One region of the Allobosea sp. NPDC003192 genome, then DNA from elsewhere that is predicted to be linked to it. Evidence: riboswitches for the same ligand, from Rfam matches in the RefSeq annotation. Region 1 holds a riboswitch; each other region holds the start of a gene.

Evidence for each region. A riboswitch is a leader RNA that binds a small molecule or an ion and turns the genes downstream of it on or off. The one in region 1 is predicted to bind cobalamin.
Region 2: it holds a riboswitch for cobalamin, as region 1 does, so the genes downstream of both, ACQKLX_RS04180 (TonB-dependent receptor plug domain-containing protein) here and ACQKLX_RS06520 (CbtB domain-containing protein) in region 1, are expected to answer to the same signal.
Region 3: it holds a riboswitch for cobalamin, as region 1 does, so the genes downstream of both, ACQKLX_RS15320 (ABC transporter substrate-binding protein) here and ACQKLX_RS06520 (CbtB domain-containing protein) in region 1, are expected to answer to the same signal.
Region 4: it holds a riboswitch for cobalamin, as region 1 does, so the genes downstream of both, ACQKLX_RS25225 (ribonucleoside-diphosphate reductase subunit alpha) here and ACQKLX_RS06520 (CbtB domain-containing protein) in region 1, are expected to answer to the same signal.

Annotation. Positions count from the first base shown of each region.
Region 1 is NZ_JBNNPK010000003.1:270,184-274,681, reverse strand. Features, by position in the region: gene cbiB (adenosylcobinamide-phosphate synthase CbiB) at 1-792, shown strand, start outside; gene cobO (cob(I)yrinic acid a,c-diamide adenosyltransferase) at 789-1,400, opposite strand; gene cobU (bifunctional adenosylcobinamide kinase/adenosylcobinamide-phosphate guanylyltransferase) at 1,400-1,912, opposite strand; cobalamin riboswitch at 1,971-2,151, shown strand; gene ACQKLX_RS06520 (CbtB domain-containing protein) at 2,187-2,360, shown strand; gene ACQKLX_RS06515 (CbtA family protein) at 2,372-3,127, shown strand; gene ACQKLX_RS06510 (DUF1636 family protein) at 3,175-3,600, shown strand; gene cobW (cobalamin biosynthesis protein CobW) at 3,597-4,498, shown strand, end outside.
Region 2 is NZ_JBNNPK010000002.1:308,468-312,965, forward strand. Features, by position in the region: gene ACQKLX_RS04170 (FecCD family ABC transporter permease) at 1-20, opposite strand, end outside; gene ACQKLX_RS04175 (ABC transporter substrate-binding protein) at 17-877, opposite strand; gene ACQKLX_RS04180 (TonB-dependent receptor plug domain-containing protein) at 874-2,817, opposite strand; cobalamin riboswitch at 2,938-3,135, opposite strand; gene ACQKLX_RS04185 (GntR family transcriptional regulator) at 3,185-3,940, opposite strand; gene ACQKLX_RS04190 (AI-2E family transporter) at 4,082-4,498, shown strand, end outside.
Region 3 is NZ_JBNNPK010000010.1:73,457-77,954, reverse strand. Features, by position in the region: gene ACQKLX_RS15330 (ABC transporter ATP-binding protein) at 1-184, opposite strand, end outside; gene ACQKLX_RS15325 (FecCD family ABC transporter permease) at 181-1,224, opposite strand; gene ACQKLX_RS15320 (ABC transporter substrate-binding protein) at 1,221-2,228, opposite strand; cobalamin riboswitch at 2,469-2,780, opposite strand; gene lhpI (cis-3-hydroxy-L-proline dehydratase) at 2,816-4,498, opposite strand, start outside.
Region 4 is NZ_JBNNPK010000023.1:54,350-58,847, reverse strand. Features, by position in the region: gene ACQKLX_RS25225 (ribonucleoside-diphosphate reductase subunit alpha) at 1-1,902, opposite strand, end outside; cobalamin riboswitch at 2,017-2,216, opposite strand; gene ACQKLX_RS25220 (NADP-dependent isocitrate dehydrogenase) at 2,320-3,534, opposite strand; gene ACQKLX_RS25215 (SDR family NAD(P)-dependent oxidoreductase) at 3,751-4,470, shown strand.

The DNA.
Region 1 (4,498 bases):
GGTGCAGTCCTGGTCTTGCTCGGGGTGACGCTCGCAGCTTCGCTCGCCCTGGTCGCGCTCTGCCGCCTCGCCGGCCCGCTCGCTTTGCTGCCGCTGGCGCTGCTGGCTTCGAGCCTGCTGGCTCAGCGCAGCCTGCATGAGCATGTCGCCCGCGTCGCCGAGGGGTTGGAGCAAGGCGGGCTCGCTGGGGGACGCAAGGCGGTTTCGATGATCGTCGGCCGCGATCCGGAGAGCCTCGATGAAGCCGGTGTCGCGCGTGCCGCGATCGAGAGCCTCTCCGAGAACTTTTCCGACGGCATCGTCGCGCCGGCCTTCTGGCTCGGCGTCGGCGGCCTGCCGGGCGGGGCGCTCTACAAGGCGATCAACACCGCCGATTCGATGATCGGCCACAAATCGCCGCGCCATCTCGCCTTCGGCTGGGCGGCGGCGCGGCTCGACGATATCGTCAACCTGCCGGCTTCGCGGCTGACCGCGCTGCTGCTGACTATCGCCGCGGGGCTCGACCGCCAGGCCGATGCCGGCTCTGCCTGGCAAGCGGTCCGCCGCGATGCCGGGCGCCATCGCTCGCCCAATGCCGGCTGGCCGGAGGCGGCGATGGCCGGCGCGCTCGGGCTGCGCCTCGCCGGCCCGCGCGTCTATGGCGCAGTCAGGGTCGAGGATGGCTGGATGGGTGATGGCCGGGCCGAGGCGACGGCGGCGGATATCAGGCGAGCGCTTGCCCTCTATCGCCGCGCCTGCCTGCTGCTCTGGGGGTTGGCGGCGGTTGGAAGCGTCGCCGCGTTCGCCCTTTAGAACTCGATCCCTTCCTGCGCCTTAACCCCGGCGGCGAAGTGATGTTTCACCAGCGTCATTTCCGTCACCAAATCAGCGGCCTCGATCAGCTCGGGCTTGGCGTTGCGGCCGGTGACGACGATGTGGAGGTCGGGTCGGCGCGCCTGCAGCGCCGCGACGACCTCCGCGAGCGGCAGGTAGTCGTAGCGCAAGGCGATATTGAGCTCGTCCAGCACCAGCAAACGGATGCCCTCATCCGCCATCAATTCCCTGGCTTTATCGAAAGCTCGGGTCGCGGCGGCGATGTCGCGGGCCTTGTCCTGCGTCTCCCAGGTGAAACCCTCCCCCATGGAGTGCCAGGAAATCTGATCGCCGAAGGCTTCCAGCGCCTTGCGCTCGCCGGTCGACCAGGCGCCCTTGATGAACTGGACGACGCCGATGCGCCAGCCATGGCCGAGCGCCCGCAGGATCAGGCCGAAGGCGGCAGTCGACTTGCCCTTGCCGGGGCCGGTGTTGACGATCAGCAGGCCCTTCTCCAGCGTCTTGCCGGCGACCTCGGCGTCCTGCACCGCCTTGCGCTTTTCCATCTTCGCCTTGTGGCGGGCGGCATCCTCGGCCTCGGTCGTCATCACTTCACCTGCATCGGCAATCCGGCGACCATGAAGACCACGCGCCCGGCCTGTGCCGCAAGCCGCTGGTGGAGGCGACCAGCCTCGTCGCGGAAGCGCCGGGCAAGCGCATTGTCCGGTACGATGCCGAGACCGACCTCGTTCGAGACCAGCACGATAGGCGCGCTGGCCTCGCGGCAGGCGGCGACGAGTTCGCCGGTTGCGATCGCGATGTCGCGCTCGGCCAGCAGCAGATTGGTCAGCCAGAGCGTCAGGCAATCGACCAGGATGGGCTGTCCCGCCCGGGCATTGCGGATCGCCTCGGGCAGGGCAACGGGTGCATCGACCGTCTGCCAGTCGCGGGAGCGGCGGGCGCGATGCTCGGCGATCCGGGCGCGCATCTCATCGTCATAGGCCTGGGCGGTGGCGATATAGGTCCAGGGCGCCGGCAGCGCCTCGATCAGCGCCTCGGCATGACGGCTTTTGCCGGAACGGGCTCCGCCGAGGACCAGAGTGAGCGGGGGAAGGGTCATGCGTGCCGCCATGCGCTTTCGGTCATGGCACTGCATTGCACAGTGCCTGCCGGATGGCTAATGATCGTCGGTGACGGTGCCTCGACAACGAGGTGAAAAGGGAACGCGGTGAAAGGCCGCGGCTGCCCCCGCAACTGTAAGCGGCGCGTCCTGTGCCATCGGCCACTGGGTTTTCCCGGGAAGGCGGAGCAGGACACCAAGTCGTGAGCCAGGAGACCTGCCGTCTTTCGATGTCGTCCAGCAGGCTGCCGGTGGGGTGGCCAGGAGTGAACCAATGAACACCGCAACCGTCACCAGTCAGGCCAGCGTTTCGGAGCGGGCGAAAGCCGTCGCCGCCGCGCTGATCCTCGGCTTCGTGCTGATCTACACCGTCGGCTTCGCCGCCTCGTCCACTGTCCACAACGCGGCGCACGACACCCGTCACGGCCTCGCCTTCCCCTGCCACTGAAGGGGAAGCACATGATCACGCGTGTTCTCACGGTCAGCGTCCTGGCCGGGCTTCTGGCTGGGCTGCTGATCTCGGCGCTCCAGCACGTCACCACCACCCCGCTGATCCTCAAGGCCGAGACCTATGAGGCGGCGCTGCGCATGCAGGGCGCGCCGATGCAGGCCGCCTTCACCGGCGAAGCCCGCATCCACCTCGCTCACAACGACCCGAAAGCCGGGGCGGACCATACGGGCGAGCACGAATGGAAGCCGCAGGACGGCCTGCAGCGCACCGCCTTCACCAGCCTGGTGACGATCGGCACGGCGATCGGCTTCGCCGCGCTGTTGCTGGCCGGAATGATCGCCGCGAACGAACAGATCGACCAGCGCCGGACCCTCGCCTGGGCCATCTGCGGCTTCCTCGCCTTCGGGCTTGCCCCGGCGATGGGGCTGGCGCCGGAGCTGCCGGGAGCAGCCGCGGCCGAATTGCAGCAACGCCAGCTCTGGTGGCTGCTGACGGCTGTGGTCACCGCCGGCGCGCTCTTTGTGTTCCTGCGCGTCGAGGCCTCCTGGGCGCGGGCGCTCGCCGTGCTGGCGCTGCTGCTGCCGCACCTGATCGGCGCGCCGCATCCGGCCGCTCCGGAAAGCAAGGTGCCGGCCGAGATCGCCGCGCATTTCGCCGCGCTTTCGCTCGCCATCCAGGCCGCGCTCTGGCTCGTCACAGGCTTCGCCGTCGGCGTGCTCTGGCCGTGGCTCGCTCGCCGCAGCACCACCGCTGTCGCGGCCTGACGCCTCGCGCGGCCGGCAGCGGCGCGCCAATCCAAGGAGGCGTTTCGATGCTCGAAGGCGATCTCGCCCTCGCGACGCAAGTCCGGCAGGAGCCGGGCTGCACCATCCATGTCTGCACCACCTGCCGGCGCCCGCGCGAAGACCTGCCGGAGGGCTATGACCAGCCCGGCCTCGGCCTCGCAGCTGTGCTTTCCGAACGCCTCGCCGGCAGCGGCATCGCCGTCGTCCCGGTCGAATGCCTTTCCGTCTGCAAGCGGCCCTGCACGATCGCGCTCGCGGCCGAGGGCAAGTGGACCTATCTGATCGGCGATCTCGACGCCGGTCTTCATCTCGACGAGATCGTCAGCGGGGCGGAGAAATTCGCCGCCAGCGCCAACGGCATCGTTCCCTGGAAGGAAAGACCCGCTCCGTTCCGCAAGGGCGTGGTCGCGCGCGTGCCTCCGTTGCCGCGCCAGCAAGGATCAGATCAATGAACGCTCCGCAGAATCCTGCTCTCGGCAAGGTGCCGTGCACGATCATCACCGGCTTCCTCGGCGCCGGTAAGACTACCCTCGTCCGTCATCTGCTCGAGAACGCCGGCGGCAAGCGCCTCGCCGTGCTGGTCAACGAATTCGGCGATCTCGGCTTCGACGGCTCCTTCATCGCCGGCTGCGGCATCGAGGGCTGCACGCAGGAGGACATCGTCGAACTGCCGAACGGCTGCATCTGCTGCACCGTCGCCGACGATTTCGTGCCGGCGTTGGAGGCGCTGCTGAACCGGCCGAACCCGCCACAGCACATCCTGATCGAGACCTCGGGCCTCGCTCTGCCGAAGCCGCTGGTCAAGGCCTTCAATTGGCCGGCGATCCGCAGCCGCGTCACCGTCGACGGCGTCATCGCCGTGGTCGACGGGCCGGCGGTGGCCGAGGGCCAGTTCGCCGATGATCCGGAAGCACTGAAGGCGCAGGCGGCGCAGGACCAGGCGGTCGACCACGACAACCCGCTGGAAGAGGTGTTCGAGGACCAGATCCTCTGCGCCGACCTGATCCTGCTCAACAAGAGCGACCTCGTCGACGCGGCAGGCCGCGAGCGGGTCAAGGCCGAGATCGCCCAGCATTTGCCCAAGGCGATCAAGGTGGTCGAGACGGCTCATGGCAAGGTCGAGCCGGCGCTGATCATCGGGCTCGGCGCCGCTGCCGAGGCCGATCTCGCCGCCCGCCCCTCGCATCACGGCGAGGGCGAGGATCACGACCATGACGATTTCGACAGCGTCGCGCTGCCGCTGCCCCAGGCCGGCTCGCCGGAAGAGCTGGTCGCCCGCGTCGCCAAGGCGGCCGAGGCCGAGGGCGTGCTGCGCCTCAAGGGCTTCGCCGGCATCCCCGGCAAGCCGAT
Region 2 (4,498 bases), on a different contig from region 1:
GGCATGGCCATGGTGCTCATGGTCTGGTTCCGGTCGATGCCGGCGCGGCCGCATCGAGCAGCAATTCGATGGCGTCGATCACCGCCGGGCCGGCGCAGGTCCAGAGCTTCGACGGCAAGGCGACGAGCTTCAGCCGGTCGCCGAGCCGGGCGAGGACCGGGTGATGCAGAATCTCGTGCGCCAGCGAGGGCGGCCCATCCGGCGTCGTGTTGAGGATCAGGATGTCGGCCTCGCCGATAGCGACAGTCTCGAGCGCGATCTGGCCGTAATTGTCGATGCCGAGCTCGGCGGCGAGGTTGGTCAATCCCGCGGCCGTCAATATCTCGTCGACGAGCGAGCCGCGCCCGGTGGTGAAGCCGTTCGGGCGCAGCACGATCGCGCGGGGATGGGCCGGGCGAGGGCGGCTGGACAGCGCGGCGAGGCGGGCGTCGATCCCGGCGATCAATTCTTCGCCGTTCTCCTGCTCACCGAGGAGCTTGGCCATGTCGCGGATCTGCTGGCGCATCTCGGCAAGATTGCTTGGCACGCCGAACTCGCGGACCGTCACGCCGACGCGCTTCAGCAGCGCGACGGTCGCGCGTGTCGTGTAGGCGCCGGCTACGACGAGGTCGGGCTTGTGTGCCAGCACCTCTTCGACCAGTCCGTGATTGGCCGGGATCGTGCGGGCGAGCCCGGCCATGTTGGCGTTGCGCGGGTCCTGCGACAGCCAGGTCACCGAGGCGATGTGCTGCGGGGACGCAAGGCGCAGCACCAACTCGTCGGTGCACATGTTGAGCGAAACGATGCGTTGCGGCTTGACGGGCACATCGTCCGCCTGGGCCGGGCCGCCGGACGCCGCCAGCCAGAGGCCGAGCGCGAGGGCGGCCAGCCGCCTCACAGGCTCATCCTGATCCCGCCGAAGGCGCTGAGCCCCGGCACCAGGAAGCCGACCGGGTTCTCGTAGCGCTTGTCGAACAGGTTATCGACGCGGCCGAACACGGTGAGCTTGTCGTCGACCTTATAGTCGGCGGCGAGGTTGACGATGGCGGCGCCGGGCGCGCGCATCCGCGAGATCGAGAAATCGCGGTTCCCGTCCACGCGCTCGCCGACATAGATCAGCGTCGCCGAGAGCGTCAGCTTCTCGATCGGCATCCAGGTGGCGGTGATGCTGGCCTTGTGGCGTGGCCGGCGCAGCAGCTCCTGATGCGCGGTCTCGTCCTTGGCGAGGGTGAAGGTGTAGTCGGCGTGCACCTTGAACTGCGGCGTCAGCTCGAGCGCCGCGAAGGCCTCGACGCCCTTGGTCGTGGCGCGGCCGATATTCGTATAGGAGGTGCGCGCGGCGTTGGTCAGGATCAGGTTGTCGATGTCGTTGTGGAACCAGGTCGCACCGACATTGACCTGCCCGTTCAGCAGCGGCTGTTCGAAACCGACGTCCCAGCCGCGGCTTTCCTCCGGCTTCAGGTTCGGATTGCCGTAGAAGTTGAAGGCCGGGCGTGAATCGCTGAAACGCTCGCTCAGCGTCGGCGCCTTGAAGCCGGTGCCGTAGCTCGCCTTCAGCTTGGTGTCGGTGCCGGGCACGATGAAGACCGGTGCGATGCGATAGGTGGTGTGGCCGCCGAACTTGTCGTCGTGATCGTAGCGGATATTGGCGACGGTGAAGAAGCGGTCGGTCCAGTTCGACTGCAATTCGACGTAGGCGCCCTTGTTGCCGTTCGAGACGGTCTTGTTCGGCGTGTCGAAGCGCTCGGTCTCGTATTGCAGGCCCATCACCAGGGTCTGGCTCTGGGTGAGCTTCAGATCGCCACGCCAGTCGTATTTGGTCCGTTCGCCGAGGTTCTCAGCGGGCAGGCCGAGGATGCCGAAGGCGTTCGGCCGGCGGTTGGAGCGATCCTGATTGCTGTAGGAAACGCCGAAGCGGTTGACGAACTGCCCGTCCAGGGGGGCCCAGACGACCTCGCCGCGGGTGAAGGCCTGGCGGTAGTTCTGGCTGGAGCGGAAGGCATCCGGCAGGCTCGGGAAGCCGGAATCGCCGGTGAACAGCAATTGCCCGTCGATATAGCGGCCGACCCAGTTGACGCTCAGCGTGTCGGTCAGGCGAGCACCGAGGCGGGCGGAATAGCTCCAGTTGTCATAGGAGTTCGGATTGCGCCGCCGGCTGGCGGGCACGAGCTCCGGCGGTGTCACCGGCGTCGCATCGGCGCGGAAATGGCTGATGCCGAAGGCGTAGTCGAAGCGGTCGTCACCGCCGCTCACGCCGATGCTCTGGTTGAAGGTGCCATGGGAGCCGGCCTCGACCGTGCCCGTCACCTTGGGCGGGCCTTCGCCGCGCTTGCTGGTGATCGAGATGACGCCGCCGAGCGCATTGGCGCCGTAAAGGCCGCTCTGCGGGCCGCGCAGCACCTCGATCCGCTCGATGTCGGTGGTCAGCATCTGGCCGAAGTCGAAGGAGCGGTTCGGCGTCGAGGGATCGTTCACCTCGATGCCGTCGATCAGCACCTTGACGTGGTTCGAATTGGTGCCGCGCATGAAGACCGAGGTCAGCCCGCCCGGGCCGTTGGTCTGGACGAGGTTGAGGCCGGGCACGGCGGCGAGCGCCTGCGGCAAGGTACGGCGCTGCTGGGTTTCGATCTCCTTGGCCGTGATGACGGTGACGGAGCTGGCGATCTCCCTGGCTGGCGTCGGAACGCCGGTCGGGCTGACGACGAGCTCATCGAGCGCGATCGGCTTCTCACCCGACTGCGCCGATGCGGAGAGCGGCGTCAGCATGGTCGAGGCGGCGAGCAAAGAGAGGGCAAGGGATGAACGCCCGCTCCTGGCGGGACTTGGCAAACGGAACACGGGAAACCTCGGCGGTAACGTCAGTGGCACGTCACCGCGAACGAGATGTCCCCACCCGCGCCCGAAACCGGGTGCGCGCAGTTCTACCACCCATCAGCGCACCCCGGCCGATGTGTTCGCGTGTGACCACGGCTGACGGCAGGTCTCCTGGCTCGCGGGTCGCTGCCTTTCGCCGCCTTCCCAGGGCCGAGGTCCCAGTGGCGTATGGCGAAAGGCTCGCCGCTTACAGTTGCGGGGGCAGCCGCAGCATGAGATGGCCAGGCCATCCGCACTGCGTTCCCTTTTGATCCCGTGAGGGAACCGTCGCGTTCACGAGTAGGGCGGAAATGCGGCGGGGTCAATGCGCCGGCCGGCCCTTGCGATGGGGTTATTCGGCAGCCTTCAGCGCGCGCTTTCCGCGAGGCTTGCCGGCTGATTGCGATGTTTCGGCATAGGGCGCGAGGATCGCCATGATGTCGCGTCCACGCGGCTTGGCCTGCGCCACCAGCGCCCGCTCCGCCACCGAATCGAGATGGCGGTGCATCAGGCTGATGACCTTTGCGGCATCACCGCTCTCGAGCGCATCGATCAGCAGGCGATGTTCGTTGACGCCGCATTCCGAGGAGTGCGGCCGGCTGTAGAGTGAGAGGATCAGGCAGCAGCGATAAGCGAGCTCGCTGACGTAGCGGATGAGGATCGGGCTTTCCGTCATCTCAGCAAGCAGGATGTGGAATTCGGTCGCGAGCCGGATCGAGACCGCGTCGGATTCGCCGCGCACCGTATCCTCGGCATCGACATGGGCGCGCAAGGTTGCGAGCTGCGTCTTGCTCAGGCGGCCAGCGAGCTGGCGCACGACGAGGCCCTCCAGCTCGATGCGGATGTCGAAGGTGTCGCGCGCCTCCTGCCAGCTTGGCGTCGCCACCACGGCGGTGCGGTTGCGGCGCAGTTCGACCAGCCCTTCGGCGGCGAGTTGGCCGAGCGCATGGCGCGCAAGGGTGCGGCTGACGCCGAAGCGCTCGCCGAGGGCATCCTCGGGCAAGGTCGCGCCCGGTTCGAGCGCCCGCTCGATGATCGCCCGGCGCAGCGCCCGGCAGATCGTTCCGGCCTTGTCAGATGCGCCGCTTCCGGCCTCGTCGCGCGTCATTGCAGATACCCGCGGTTGAAGATCGCTTCCTCTTAGCGTCTGCGGCTTGCAGTTCGCAATGCGGGGCGGGTTTCGGGGAACCGGGCCGTCTCTCTCACGTTCTCAAGACCATCCAGAGCGGGCCGGGGGGCTTCGACCATGATGACGACACCGCCAGTCCGCCGAACCATGATCCAGCCGGAGGCGGGCGGCCTCGGTGCAAGCGATACGGGCGCGAGCGACATCGTCAGGGTGGCGGCGACGCTGGTCTCCGCCGCGGTGATCATCGCGGCGCTCTATTACGGTCAGGACATCCTGATCCCGCTCGCCTTCGCCTTCCTGATCGGCTTCGCACTCAATCCGCTGGTGATGTGGCTGCGCCGACGTGGGCTGCCCAAGGTGATCGCGATCGCGACAGTGATGACCGTCGTGCTGGTGCTGCTAGGTGGGCTCTTCCTTGTCCTGGGGACGCAGCTGCGTTCGCTGGGCGAGCAGCTCCCGACCTATCAGTCGACCATCCACGGCAAGATCAACGATCTCAAGGCGCAGTTCAGGGCGCCGGGGATGCTCGACGGCGCG
Region 3 (4,498 bases), on a different contig from region 1:
CGAGCATGACGACGCCGCTCGCGACATTGCGCAGACGGCAGAGCAGTCGCAGCAGGCTCGACTTGCCCGAGCCGTTCGGCCCGATCAGGCCGAGCACCTGGCCGGGCGCCGCCTGCAGCGTCACCCCGTCGACAATCATCTTGCCGGCAGCGCCCCAGCGCACCTCACGGGTCGCGAGCGTCATGTCGCTCGCCTCGTGCGGTAGAGGATGAGGGCGAAGACCGGCGCGCCGAACAGCGCCGTCACCACGCCGATCGGCAGGATCTGCTGCGGGATCAGCACTCGCGAGAGGATGTCGGCGAGGATCATGAAGATCGCACCGACGACGAGACAGGCCGGCAGCAGGCGGGCATGGCCGGAGCCGACGAGGAAACGGGCGGCATGCGGGATGATCAAGCCGACGAAGCCGACGGTGCCGACGATCGAGACCATCACCGCGGTCATCACCGCGGTGGTGGCGAAGAGCACGACCTTGACCCGCGTCACCGCGACGCCGAGCGAGGCGGCGGCATCGACACCGAAGGCGAAGGCGTCGAGCGCCTTGGCGTGCAGCATGCAGATGCCGAAACCGATGAAGGCGACCGGCGCAGCGATCCAGAGGTCCGGCCAGCGCACGCCGCCGAAATTGCCGAGTAGCCAGAACATCACGCCGCGCGCCTGCTCGGCGCTGGCCATCGTCGTGACGATGGTCGCGGTCGCGGCGTTGAACAGCTGCGAGGTCGCGACGCCGGCGAGGATGACGCGATCGCTCGCCCCGCCCGCCCCCGTCGCCAGCAGCGCCACGACGGCGAGCGCAGCACAGGAGCCGATGAAGGCTCCGGCCGAGACACTCAGAGCTGTGCCGCCGATGCCGACGCCTAGGATCAGCACCGCAACGGCGCCGGTCGAGGCGCCCGCCGAGATGCCAAGCACATAGGGTTCCGCCAGCGGGTTGCGCAGCAGCGCCTGCAGGATCGCGCCCGAGAGCGCCAGCGCTCCGCCGCACAAGCCCGCCATCAGCGCCCGGCTCAGGCGATAATCGAAGATCACGCCCTGCTGGATCGCGCTGACCGGGAAACCGAGATCGAACAGCCCATTGCCGAGCGCCCGCAGCGCCGTGGCCAACGGGATGCGCATCTCGCCGATCGTCACCGCCAGCGCCACCGAAAAGGTGAGCGCGACGAGCGAGGCCAGCGCAATAGCGACCCGCGCCGGCCAGTTCGGGCCGTGGGCAGCGTGGCTCAAGGGGTGAGGCCGAAGCCAGAGATCGCCTTGGCGAGCGTCTCGATGCCGTCGACCGTGTCGAGCCCAGCGCGGGTCGCTCCGACATCCAGGATCACGATGCGCTGGTTTTTCACCGCATCGAGCTTGCTGGCGACGGGATCGGTCTTGAGGAAGTCGAGCTTCTTCTCGATGTCGTCGGCCGGGAAGCGGCGGCGATCCATCTTCACGGTGACGATGACGGCAGGGTTGGCGGCAGCGATGCTCTCCCAGCCAACCAGCGGCCATTCCTCATTGGTGGCGATGATGTTGCGGGCGCCGAGCTTCGACAGGATGTAGGCGGGCACGCCGTTCTTGCCGGCCATGAAGCCGTCGCCCTTGATGTCACGGCTGGAGAACCAGACCACGACCGGCACGTCCCTGGCCTTGAGGCTGGCGACGGCCTGCACCGCCTTGTCCTCGCGCGCCTTGAGTTCTGCGACGAGGACCTCTGCGCGATCGGAGACATCGAAAATCTGCCCGAACTCGCGGATGTTGCGGTAGACCAGCTCCATCGTGAACATCTGGGTGCGCACGCCGTCGCCGGCGCCGGAATTGTCCTTGCCGACGCAATCGGTCGGCGAGACATAGGTCGGCACCTTGACCTTGGCGAACTGGTCGCGCTTGCCGACGATGCCGTTCGGCCCGACATGCCATTCGAACATCGCGGTGACGAGATCGGGCTCCTGGGCGAGCACCGCCTCGAAGCTCGGATCATTGTCGGCGAGGCGCTTCACCTTGGCGTTGGCGGCCTCATAAGGCTTGGCGACCGGCGAGAACCAGACGGCGGTGCCGACGACACGATCGCCGAGGCCGAGCGCGTAAAGGATTTCCGTCTGCGTCTGGCCGATCGCGACGACGCGCTTTGGCGCCGCCGTGAAGGTCACGCTCTCGCGGCAATTCTCCAGCGTCAGCGGATATTGCGTCGGTGCGGCTTGGGCAACCCCCGCGGCCAAAGTGCCGAGCAGCGCCGCGACGGACCATCGCAGCAAGCGAACAACATGACGCGCAGTCGGCACGGCAGAAGCCTCAAATGTAACGATGTTGCATTTTTGATAGAATGGACGGCGCGCAGCCGTCAAGCTCTGCGCAACGGCGCGGGCGGCAGTCTTCGTGACCATGGATTTCATCGCTCCCCGAGATGACGGGCGGGGAGCTGCGCAGGGGCGTGGATGGATGGAGGGCATGGCCGCCATCGACACACACCTCCGGAACACCCCGTCCGAAAGACGTCTTCGACGACCGGGGCAGGTCTCCTGGCTCGCGGGTCGGTGCCGGTTCCGCCCGGCCTTCCCGGCGCGATATCGGCGCCAGTGGACGATGGACGGAGAGCTCGCCGCTTACAGTTGCGGGGGCAGCCTCGGCTTTGGCCATAGATCGCCATGTGCCCTATCGGACGCAGAGTGGCGATCTATCTCTTTGTCGAAGCATCGGATTCACCCGAAAAGCGGATTCCACTTTTCGGTCCAATGCCCAGTGCCTCACCGAATTCCCTCTTAGCTCCGGATGCGATCCGGAGAACCTCGATCGCGGCCACCCTATAAGGCCGCGCCGTGCGGTCAAGCCCGCCGGAGGCTCAGGAGAGCCAGGCCGGCAAGCGCGCGGGAACGATCCCGGTCAAAGCGGCCTCGATACAGTCATCAAGCGTCCCGAGTCTGACGGCGCAACCCGAGAGCCCCGGCCCGTAATGGGCGTATTTTCCAGAGTTGGTCAGGACCACCTTCGCCCGCTCCGGAAAGACAGGGCGGGTGATCGAGCACCAGCAGAGATCGGGAATGATGTCGACACCGCTCGCCCGAAGCCTCGCCAGCGTGCCATCGGCCTGTGCTCCGGCGACGACCTCCCGCCCGGCGGTGATGATGACGGAGAGCGCCGCCGCGAGAGGGCGGCCATCGAGCCGCTCCGCGACGGCTCGGCATTCGTCGAGCGAGGCATGCGGACTGCCTATGGCGACGAGATCGACTTCTGGCGGTCCACCACTCAGCTTGCGCCAGCCCGCGGCCAGGTCCTCGCGCGTGATCACGACTTCCTCCTCGGGATTGCCGCCGAGGCTGTCCGCTTCCGGCGTGATCCCCTCGACATGCAGCATGGCCGCGGCGGAGGTGGTGCCGAAGGCGGCGCAGAGTGCCTTGAGATCGTCCCGCGTCGGCTGTGTCCTTGCGAGCCCCCTGATCAGCGGGATTCGGTCGGACGAAGCGAGACCGACGAGGTAGCCGATCAGGGGCCAGGCCGCACTGTCTGCCCCCTCCGGCAGCTCGACCCGGACAGCGCGGCGTGCCCGTCTGCCTTCGTCGAGAAAAGCGCCGGCAAGCGGCGCGCGGCCAGTGACCGCGATACAGAAGTCGAGAAAATCCGGATGCTTCGCAGTGCGGGCGCCGAGCACGGAATTGGCGAAGATCACCGCATTCGATTCCGACCAGCCGATCGCCTCGCCGAAACCGGGCGGGTCCGGCAAGGCATAGGGTGCGCAGGTGAAGCTCGCCTGGCAGCCCATGCGGACATAGGCATCAGCGAGGCGCGCCGCAGGCTCGCCAAACTCCGGCGCGACGCCCTGGTGGCGCCAGTTCGCATGATCGACCGAGATCGCGTTCATCGTCGTTGGGACGCGGACACGCGCACCGAGCTCCCCCATCTTCTCGGCGAAGACCAGATTGGCCGGGCCGGCATAGATGCAGCCATCGACATGCGCCCGCGTGACATCGACGAGCGCTCGCGCGCCCTGCTGGCTCGCCATGGCAACGAGGATGCGCATGGCCTGCTGAGCGGCGATCCCGTCATTGCCGTCGAGCATATGGCGATCGGCCGCGGAGAGCTGCAACACCTCCTGCGCCGCAGTCGTGAGAGCGACCCGAATGCGCCCGCCATCGGCCACCATGCCATCCAGCGTAATCGTCGCCTCCGTCGCAGAGGATAAGGCCGCGAAGGCCTCCTCCGAGAGGCGGATGATCGGGATGCGCCGCCCGAACATCTCGGAGGCGACGATCGCCCCGAGCGTCAGCGTGTCCTCGGGACCGGCGAAGACCAGGGCTGCGGGATTCTTGCCGGAGAGCGCGAGCTCCAGCAGCACACCCGAGCCAGAACAGGAGCCGCGACTTGTCGGCATCAGCACGATCGCGCCGACGAGCGAGGCACCATGCGAGAGGTGGTGAACGTCGATCACCCTCCCCGAGGACGGATCGACACCGCCCCAGAAGCTCAGGGGTTCGCCGAGGGTGATGACCGGCCCGGCGGCGTCTCCGGGGACGACTGCGATCCCGAT
Region 4 (4,498 bases), on a different contig from region 1:
CATGCGCATCGCGGTCTTCACCGTTCGCGCGAGGCGCGCCTGGTCGAGCCCATCGGCCGTGACGTGGGCCGCGAGATTGACCGAGCCGAGATTGCAGACCGCGACCTCGTCTGCCGAAGTGTTGAGCGTGATCTCAGTGCAGAGATTGGAGGAGTGCACCACGCCGGCATGCTGCTGCGGCGAGCGCAGGTTGCAGGCATCCTTGAAGGTGATCCAGGGATGGCCGGTCTCGAACAGCATGGTCAGCATGCGCCGCCAGAGATCGAGCGCCTTGACCCGCTTGAAGACCTTGATCTGGCCGCGAGCGGCCTTCGCCTCATAGCCCTCATAGGCCGCCTTGAACGGCTTGCCGTAGAGGTCGTGCAGGTCGGGCACCTCGTCGGGCGAGAACAGGGTCCAATCGGCGCCGGCCTCGACGCGTTGCATGAACAGGTCGGGAATCCAGTTCGCCGTGTTCATGTCGTGGGTGCGGCGGCGGTCGTCGCCGGTGTTCTTCCTGAGATCGAGGAACTCCTCGATGTCGACGTGCCAGGTTTCGAGATAGGCGCAGACTGCGCCCTTGCGCTTGCCGCCCTGGTTGACGGCGATGGCGGTGTCGTTGGCGACCTTCAGGAACGGCACGACGCCCTGGCTCTCGCCATTGGTGCCCTTGATATGGGCCCCCAGGCCGCGCACCGGCGTCCAGTCATTGCCGAGGCCGCCCGAATACTTGGCGAGCAGGGCATTGTCCTTCACCGCCTTGAAGATGCCGTCGAGATCGTCGGCGACGGTGGTCAGGAAGCAGGAGGAGAGCTGCGGCCTGAGCGTGCCCGAATTGAACAGGGTCGGTGTCGAGGCCATGAAGTCGAAGGACGACAACAGGTCATAGAATTCGATCGCCCTGCCCTCGCGGTCGATCTCACGCAGCGCCAGGCCCATGGCGACACGCATGAAGAAGGCCTGCGGCAGCTCGAAGCGGTTGCCGCGGACATGCAGGAAGTAGCGGTCGTAGAGCGTCTGAAAGCCGAGATAGTCGAACTGAAGGTCGCGTTCCGGCTTCAGCGCGGCGGCGATGCGGGCGATGTCGAAGCGGCCGAGCTCGGGGTCGATCAGCTCGTTCTCGACGCCGGCCTTGAGATAGGCCGCGAAATAGTCGCTGTACCCGACAGCCATCTCCTCCTGCGTCGCCTGCTCGGCATGGCCGTGGACGAAGCTCAGTGCTTCGCGGCGGAGCTTGTCGAGCAGCAGCCGGGCTGAGACCTTGGAATAGTTCGGCTCGGACTCGATCAGCGTGCGGGCGGCGAGGATCGGCGCCAACGCCAACTCGTCGAGCGAGATGCTGTCGTAGAGATTGCGGCGCGCCTCGCTGAGGACAGGCTCAGGTGAGACGCCGTCGAGACCGGCACAGGCTTCGCGTACCACCTTGTCGAGACGGGCGGCATCGAGCGGGACGAGCGTGCCGTCGGCGAGCTTCATCTGCAGGGAGCGAGCCGCGGCAGCTTGAGGCACTGCCTCGGCCTGAGCCTTCGCCCGCTCCTGCGCCCGCTCGGCACGATAAAGCACATAGGCGCGGGCGACTTTGTGATGCTCGCCGCGCATCAGCGCGAGTTCGACCTGGTCCTGCACGTCCTCGATATGGAAGGTGCGGCCGGTGGCGGCGCGGCGCGTCAATCCCGCGACGACCTGCTCGGTCAGTTCGGCAACGACATCATGGATGCGGCGCGAGGCGGCGGCGCTGGAACCTTCGACGGCAAGGAAGGCCTTGGTCAGCGCCACCGCTATCTTCGAGGGATCGAACGACGTCACGGCTCCATTGCGGCGGATGAGCTGGTAGCCCGGCTCAGTCGGCGCGGCCTCGGCTGGCGCAGCAGTGGCAGCCAACGGGACGGCAGCAGGCCGTTCGGCTTCAATGGAAAGAGACATCGGCATCAACCCCAAGATGTTGGAGGCAGAGGCCAGAGCGGTAGCGTCGAGAAGGCGCGCGACGATACGAGGCCGCGACCTGCCAAGCGCACCACCGGGACACCCCGCCCGAGGACGTGAACTAGGGTCGCGGCAGGTCTCCTGGCTCGCGGGTCACCGCTCTCGTCCGTCTTCCCAAGGCCTTGCGGCCTCAGTGACAACGCTGGACTAAGAACTCACCGCTGACAGTTGCGGGGGCAGCGCCGGCTTCTCACCGGCTTCCCTCTTAGCTCTCGATCTTGCGATTCGAGAGACCATCGACCACCAGATTTAGTAGATCGTTCAATTTCCATGTCAATGGATGGACATATACCGCTCAACAAAAAAGCCCGGCCAGAACGGCCGGGCTTCTATTTTTGCCTTCAAGGCTCAGGCCGCTTACGCGGCCATCGCCTTGCGCAGGTTGTCGCTGACCTTGTCGAGGAAGCCGGTGGTCGAGAGGAACTTCTGATCGGGGCCGACCAGCAGCGCCAGGTCCTTGGTCATGTCGCCGGCCTCGACGGTATCGACCGTGACCTTCTCGAGCAGGGTCGCGAACTTGGCGAGCTCGGCATTGTTGTCGAGCTTGGCGCGATGGGCGAGACCACGCGTCCAGGCGAAGATCGAGGCGATCGAGTTGGTAGAAGTCTCCTTGCCCTTCTGGTGCTCGCGATAATGGCGGGTCACCGTGCCGTGCGCGGCCTCGGCCTCGACGGTCTTGCCATCCGGCGTCATCAGCACCGAGGTCATCAGGCCGAGCGAGCCGAAGCCCTGCGCCACAGTGTCGGACTGCACGTCGCCGTCATAGTTCTTGCAGGCCCAGACATAGCCGCCCGACCACTTCATCGCCGACGCGACCATGTCGTCGATCAGGCGGTGCTCATAGGTGATGCCAAGCTTGTCGAACTCCGCCTTGAACTCGGCGTCGAAGATCTCCTGGAAGATGTCCTTGAAACGCCCGTCATAGGTCTTGAGGATGGTGTTCTTGGTCGAGAGATAGACCGGGTACTTGCGCATCAGGCCGTAGTTGAGCGAGGCGCGGGCGAAGTCGCGGATCGAATCGTCGAGATTGTACATCGCCATGGCGACACCGGCGTCGGGGGCCTTGAAGACCTCCTTCTCAATGACGTTGCCGTCCTCGCCGACGAACTTGATCGAGAGCGTACCCTTGCCCGGGAACTTGAAGTCGGTGGCGCGATACTGGTCGCCATAGGCATGGCGGCCGATGACGATCGGCTGGGTCCAGCCCGGCACCAGGCGCGGCACGTTCTTGCAGATGATCGGCTCGCGGAAGATCACGCCGCCAAGGATGTTGCGGATCGTGCCGTTCGGGCTCTTCCACATCGACTTGAGATTGAATTCCTTCACGCGCGCCTCGTCCGGCGTGATGGTGGCGCACTTGACCGCGACGCCATGCTTCTTGGTGGCGTTGGCGGCGTCGATCGTGACCTGATCGTCGGTCGCGTCGCGGTTCTGGACCGAGAGGTCGAAATAATCGAGCTCGAGGTCGAGATAGGGGAAGATCAGCTTGTCCTTGATGTGCTGCCAGATGATGCGGGTCATTTCGTCGCCGTCCATGTCGACGACCGGGTTGGCGACCTTGATCTTGCTCATGTGATGCGACCCCTGCTCTGGTCAGTCTGGAACGTTTCCGGGCTGCAACGACCTCGCCGCAGCCGCCCGCGCGCTTCCTAGCGGGTTACGCGCGCAGGGGGAAGCCGGCCTTTTGGGCAAGGCGCGGGGGCGTGACGATGTTCTCCGTGCGCCGACGCAGGGCGCCCCGCCTGCCAACGCAGTTGGCAACTCTGCGAACCGATTTAGATTGGAGCTATGACAAGCTCCTCCGCCCCCTTCGCCCTCGTCACCGGCGGCACTCGCGGCATCGGCGCCGGCGCCGCGCTCGCGCTTGCCGAAGCCGGCTACCAGGTCCTCGCCACCGGCCTCACCGATGACGAGGTTTCGGCGACGCCCGCCCATGCCGCGATCCGCCATGCCAGGCTCGACGTCACCAGCGATGCCGAGGTCGCAGCGATCGTCGCCGGCTGCCAGCGCATCGACGCCCTCGTCAATTGCGCCGGCATGATCCAGCGCGGCGGCAAGGAGTTCGAGATCGAGGCGTTCCGGCTCACCGTCGAGGTCAATCTCACCGGCACGATGCGCATGTGCCTCGCCGCCAAGCAGAAGCTCGCCGCGAGCAAAGGTGCGATCGTCAACACCGCCTCGATGCTGACCTTCCACGGCTCGGCCTATGCGCCGGGCTATTCCGCCTCGAAGGGCGGCGTCGGCCAGTTGACCAAGTCGCTCGCCGCCGCCTGGGCGCAGGACGGCATCCGCGTCAACGCGGTCGCACCGGGCTGGATCGCGACCGAATTGACAAGGCCCCTCGTCGAGGACGCCGCCCGCTCCGCCCCGATCCTGTCGCGCACGCCGATGAACCGCTGGGGCGAGCCGGGCGATGTCGGCGGCGCGATCCTGTTCCTGCTCTCGGACGCCGCCCGCTTCATCACCGGCGCGACCTTGCCGGTCGACGGCGGCTATCTCGCCGTCTGAAGGACCGAAGAAACATCAACGACCTGGC